2 regions of the Romboutsia sp. LXY-2 genome follow, and region 1 is predicted to be linked to the other one. Evidence: riboswitches for the same ligand, from Rfam matches in the RefSeq annotation. Region 1 holds a riboswitch; the other holds the start of a gene.
The links. A riboswitch is a leader RNA that binds a small molecule or an ion and turns the genes downstream of it on or off. The one in region 1 is predicted to bind FMN.

Region 1 (3,218 bases):
ATAAGTAAGACCTAGAGGTTTTTTTCTTTCTGAATCCTTTTTTAATATATCTTCATATAAATCAGCTCCTGCATGTATAACATCTCCATCATACTCAGAAACAATGATTGATGACTTAACATCGGGAAAATTATTAATAATAGCGTTGTAAGCAGGTGTTACGGCTATAATACCTTTAATAGATTTTGATCCATTTTCAATTTGGTTTGAGGTAATTTTAAAGACTCCAGAACCTGCCACTGAATGGCCTATTAATCCAATATTATCTAGATCTACTTTATCTTTTAAATCATATCCATAGTCCATACTACTACCTTCATCTGCTAATTTTAACGAATTTAAATGCTCTTGAAATAAGGTGATTAATCTTTCGTTTTCTACAGGCTCACCATATTCAAATGTATAGTTTATTGATGAATCTATAGAAATTCCTATAAAACCATTTTTAGCTAGATTTTCTACTAAATATTTAAAGCCATCTTCAAAATCAGTATTTTCTTTATCGCTATGACATCCATGAAAAACAAATACAACAGGCGCATTATTTTTTATATCTTTTGGGATTGCAATTATTCCTTCTTTATCAAAGGGGATAGTTTTTCCTCTCTCTTCAAATGTTTTTGAGCCTAAATTAAACTTTTTGACATAAATATCCTTTGTGTTATCCATTGTAGATTTTATCTCGTAGCGTATTTCTTCTGGTTGTTCTTTAGAAGAACTATTTTCAAAAGAACAACCAACTAATATCATGCTTAAAATTATTATCATTAGCGTAGGTTTTATTAACTTTGATATTAACATATCTTTTTAATCTCCTTATAATATACTTATAAAATATAATTACATATATTAGACGTTTTAGTTATTTAATTAGTTTTAAAATATTTATAAAGGTTTTACTAATTAATTAAATATATAGTATGTCTAAGATTATATGTATATAAAAGGTTGGGGATGAAATAATGATTTATTCAAAAAAAGAAAAAGAATTAATTAAGAAAAGAATAATAGTGTTATTAGGAGAGAATGGGAATATGAAATACTCAGAAATTACAGAGATAATTCTTAATGAAAATCTAGCAAGGACACATCATGTAGTTGGACAAATTCTACAAAATGGATGTAAAGATGATGAAAAGTTTAAAGGTGAAGATTTATTTTTAAACCTAAAATTTGGAATGTGGGGACTTTCTGAGAATTGTAAAGAAAATCAAAATTAATAAAAAATAGTTGACAAGTTATTCTACAATAAATACAATGAGAATATAACTTAATAAGTCTTCAGGGCAGGGTGAAATTCCCTACCGGCGGTAAAGCCCGCGAGCCAATATGGCATGATTCGGTGAAACTCCGAAGCCGACAGTAAAGTCTGGATGAAAGAAGATGATTATAAAAATAACTAATTTTATTTAGTGTTGTTTTGTATATCTAGCTCTGGAATATTTTATATTTCAGAGCTTTTTTTATTAATTCTAATAATCTGTGGAATATTAAATAAGGTTTATGCAACTTTAAATATCAGAGTATTATGAATTTTAAAATACAAAACATTATTAGTTAGAAGTTAAAGCCCTGAGATAATTCTTAGGGCTTTTATTTTGTTTAATTAATTTGAATATAATTGGGAGATGAAAATATATGCATGAAAAATATATGGAAATAGCACTTGAGCTTGCCAGATGTGGAAAAGGAAAAGTAAGTCCGAATCCTATGGTTGGAGCAATAATAGTTAAGGAAGATAAGATAATTGGTAAAGGATATCATATGAAATATGGAGAGAATCATGCGGAAATTAACGCTTTAGAAAATGCAAGTGAAAGTGTTGAAAATGCAACTATGTATGTTACTTTAGAGCCTTGTTCACATTATGGTAAAACACCTCCATGTGTAGACTCAATAATAAAAAATAAAATATCAAAGGTTGTAGTAGGTAGTTTAGATCCTAACCCATTAGTTAGTGGTAATGGAGTTGAAAAACTAAGAGAAAATAACATTGAAGTGATAACAGGAGTATTAGAAGAAAAATGTATTAATCTTAATGAAGTATTTATGAAATATATATCAACAAATAAACCCTTTGTAATAATGAAATGTGCAATGTCGCTTGATGGAAAGATTGCAACTAGCTTCGGTGAATCAAAGTGGATTTCTTGTGAAGAATCAAGAAAAGAAGTGCATAAGCTAAGAGGAGAAGTTATGGGGATAATGGTAGGAGTAGAAACAGTTATTAAGGATGACCCACAGTTAACTTGTAGGATAGGCGATTTAAAAAGCCCAATAAGAATAATTGTAGATACTAATTTAAGAATTCCTATTAAGTCAAAGGTGATTACTAATTTAAGCATATCAAAAACAATAATAGCAACGACTAATAATGCTAATAAAGAAAAGATAGATTTACTTAAAAACAAAGGCGTGGAGATATTAATATGCAATACAAATAATGAAAAAGTAGACTTGGTTGATTTAATAGAAAAACTAGGAAAATTAAATATAGATAGTATATTACTTGAAGGTGGTGCAACACTTAATTACTCTGCACTAGAAGCAAATATTGTAGATAAAATTCAATTTTATATTGCACCTAAAATTATAGGAGGGTTAAATTCTAAGACACCAGTTGGAGGTATGGGGATAGAATTTTTAAAAGATGCTTATAAGGTTAAATCTCTAAATACAAGGATGATAGGTGAGGATATATTTATTGAATGCTATATAGATAAGGAGATGAAAGTTACATGTTCACTGGCATAGTTGAAGAAATTGGAAGTATTGAAAAAATAAATAGAGGTCAAAAATCATCAAAACTAACTATAAAAGCAAATAAGATACTTGAAGATGTCAATCTTGGAGATAGTATTTGTACAAATGGAGTCTGTCTTACAGTAACAAATATATCTAATAATAGCTTTGATGCAGATGTAATGGCAGAGACTTTAAGAAAAAGTAATTTGGGATATTTAAGCGTAGGTAGTAAAGTTAATTTAGAAAGAGCATTAAATTTACAAAGAAGACTAGGTGGACATATAGTTAGCGGTCATATAGATGGGGCAGGTCAAATAGTTTCAATAGAAAGAGAAGATAATGCATTTTGGGTAAGTATTAAAGCGCCTTCAGATATTTTGAGATATATAGTTTATAAAGGCTCTATTGCTATTGATGGGATAAGCTTAACAGTTGCTTATGTAGATAATGAGATTTTTAAAGTTTCAATTATC
Region 2 (3,218 bases), on a different contig from region 1:
ATAGACCTATGCAAAGACGTGTACAATGACTTAGTAACTAACAATAGCCTAATCAGTGTTAATGGCTATAAAGCTATCCTTAAATCTAAATCAGATTTCGTATCAATAATGTGCCTAGACGAAAACATAGATAGCATAAACACTATAACAGACTATTGCCTTTTAAAATACAAGTGCAATGAAATAGACATCTGTCTAACTTGCTCTAACTCACAACTTATTAAAGATTTAAAATCACACAACTTCGAATGCTTAGATGAATTCGAAAATGACTGCCTATATTTTGTATATAGATAACTAACGCTATTTAATAGAACTTATTCTATATCAAATATATAGTTAAAAAAATAGATTATTTTAAAAATAAAAATTTTACTCTACGGAGTAAAATTTTTTTATTTTTCTTCTCCATTTCCACAGTGAAACTAAAAAAATTTTGAGATGGATTTAGCGAAGGGTAATATATAATAGTTCAAATGCCATTTGCAAGCACGTTTCTCAGCTTGCATGGCATAGAACTATTATATATTACCCGGAGCGCCAATCCATCTCAAAATTTTCCAGTTCTTACTTATTCAACACTTTTTCTGTTTTTTTGTATAGCGGTACTGTTAATAATGCCATTAACGTTGCCTTCAGCACATTAAATGGTGCTATCATCCATACTATGAATGACATCTTATCAGATATTGCAGGGTTAATAGCTGCTCCCATTGAAACTACTGCTTCTGTTGACCATCCTACCATCTCATAAGCTGGTAATATTATAAAGTAGTTAGATAAACATCCTGCTATAGTCATTACTACTATACCTAATAAAAGACCTTTTATTACTGAAGATAACTCTCTTTTACTTCTATACATAACTGAAACTGTAAGCACAAAAGATCCACCTATTAAGAAGTTTGCAAACTCACCAACTCCTCCTGTTGTAGACATTCCTGTAACAACTTGAAGTAAGTTTTTAATAAATGCTATTGTAAGTCCAGCCCATGGTCCTAATCCCATTCCACCTAATAATGCAGGTAAATCTGATACATCTATTTTTAAGAATCCTGGAAATAACGTAGGTAGCGGAATAGATATAAACATTAGTATATATCCTATAGCTGATAATATCCCTACCTTTACTAGTGTTGATGTTGTAAACACCTTATTACTTTTAATACTTTGTTGCATAATTTGCATCCTCCTAATTTTTATAAATATTAGGAAAAACAAAAAGCTCGAAGACTTCATCTTCGAGCTTATATATGGATATAGTTTTATAACTATAAAAAATTCCAAACGTTAAAATAAATCCATAACTCTCTTCTCTCATCCAGACTTTACTGTCGGCCTTGGAATTTCACCAAGTCATACTGCCTAAGCAGTTCGCGGGCTATACCGCCGGTAGGGAATTTCACCCTGCCCCGAAGATCTTCGTTAGCTATTTAGTTTTCCTTTTACAATTATATATTATTAAATTCCGAATATATTGTCAACTAAATCTACCATAAAAATTTTTCTTACTGTATTAAATTAATTTATATCAATCTTTATTTTGAATAAACAACTTTACCGTCAATTATAGTATATAACACATTACTTTGTAATTCTAAAGGACTATTATCCCATATTACTATATCTGCATCTTTACCTATTTCTATAGAACCTACTTTATCTTCAATCCCAAGTGCTTTTGCTGGATTTATTGTTATGGCTTCTAATGCTTTTTCTTTGTCCATACCATGTTTAACAGCAATTCCTGCACACATAGGAAGATATTGAACTGGAATTACAGGATGGTCAGTCATTATAGATACCTCTAATCCTGCATTTGATAATATTCCTGCTGTATCAAAAGTTAAATTCCTAAGCTCAATTTTTGATCTTTCAGATAGTGATGGACCTACTATTACAGGGTATCCTTCTTCTGCTAACTCATCAGCAATAAGGTGACCTTCAGTACAATGATCTAAAGTAAGTTTTAAATCAAACTCTTTGGCTATTCTTATAGCTGTAAACATATCATCTGCTCTATGAGCATGAACTTTAAAAGGTATTTCTTGTCTTAATACTGGTATTAAGCTTTCCATTTTTATATCATACTCTGGCTTATCATGATCTTCATGTTCCTCATATAACTCTATTTCATCTAAATATTCTTCTGCTTTTTTTAGATTTTCTCTAAGAAGAGCAGCTATTGCCATTCTTGTTTGAGGCATTTTTTCGTCTCTACCATAACAACTTTTTGGATTTTCTCCAAAAGCTATTTTAGAAGCAACAGGATTTTTTATTACCATTTTATCAATTCTTTTTCCTACAGTTTTGATAGCTACACATTGTCCGCCCATAACATTTGCGCTACCTGGTGTAGTACAAACTGATGTTATTCCACCTTGTCTAGCTTCTAAAAAAGTATTATCCATAGGGTTAATACCATCTATAGGATTTAAGTGTGGAGTTATAGGGTCAGTTTCTTCATTACCATCTGCACCTTCAAATCCCATTCCATCTTCCCAAAGACCTAAATGCGTATGTGCATCTATAAATCCAGGGTATACATATTTACCCTCAACATCTATTATTTCTACGTCTAAAGGAGCTACTATATTATCTCCTATTTCTATTATTTTTCCATTTTCTATTAGAATATCACTTTTAATTACTCCATTAGTTATTGTATTTACAGTTCCATTTTTTATAAATAACATTTAATCTCCTCCTGATTAGCTCATTATATCTTCATAGATAGAGCTACTCTTTGTTTGTTCATATCTACACTAATTACTTTAACATCTACTACATCCCCTACAGTAACTATACTCATTGGATCCTTAACAAATGTCTTACTCATTTGTGACTTATGAACTAAACCATCATTTTTTATTCCGATATCAACAAAAGCACCAAAGTCTACTACGTTTCTTACAGTACCTTTTAGTACCATACCTTCTTGAATATCTTCTATCTTCAATACATCCGTTCTTAATATTGGTTTTATACCCTCTTCTCTTGGGTCTCTACCTGGCTTTTTAATTTCTGATATTATATCTTTTAATGTTACTTGACCAACCTCTAGTTTTTCACTTAAAGTTTTAAGTCCTATTTGAGCAACTTTTTCATCTATATCGTTTATATTTTTATTTTTAATATCATCTAAAGTATATCCTAGAATTTCTAACATATTTTTGCATATGTCATAACTTTCAGGGTGAACACCAGTGTTATCTAGT

Region 2: another riboswitch for FMN. It lies ahead of ACI48P_RS19345 (ECF transporter S component); the one in region 1 lies ahead of ribD (bifunctional diaminohydroxyphosphoribosylaminopyrimidine deaminase/5-amino-6-(5-phosphoribosylamino)uracil reductase RibD).

What each region holds. Positions count from the first base shown of each region.
Region 1 covers NZ_JBKFGI010000001.1:69,030-72,247, reverse strand. Annotated here, with positions in the region: gene ACI48P_RS00345 (alpha/beta hydrolase) at 1-801, opposite strand, end outside; gene ACI48P_RS00340 (hypothetical protein) at 963-1,220, shown strand; FMN riboswitch at 1,274-1,389, shown strand; gene ribD (bifunctional diaminohydroxyphosphoribosylaminopyrimidine deaminase/5-amino-6-(5-phosphoribosylamino)uracil reductase RibD) at 1,639-2,754, shown strand; gene ACI48P_RS00330 (riboflavin synthase) at 2,739-3,218, shown strand, end outside.
Region 2 covers NZ_JBKFGI010000015.1:91,290-94,507, forward strand. Annotated here, with positions in the region: gene ACI48P_RS19340 (GNAT family N-acetyltransferase) at 1-297, shown strand, start outside; gene ACI48P_RS19345 (ECF transporter S component) at 568-1,179, opposite strand; FMN riboswitch at 1,306-1,424, opposite strand; gene ACI48P_RS19350 (amidohydrolase) at 1,539-2,696, opposite strand; gene ACI48P_RS19355 (Tex family protein) at 2,720-3,218, opposite strand, start outside.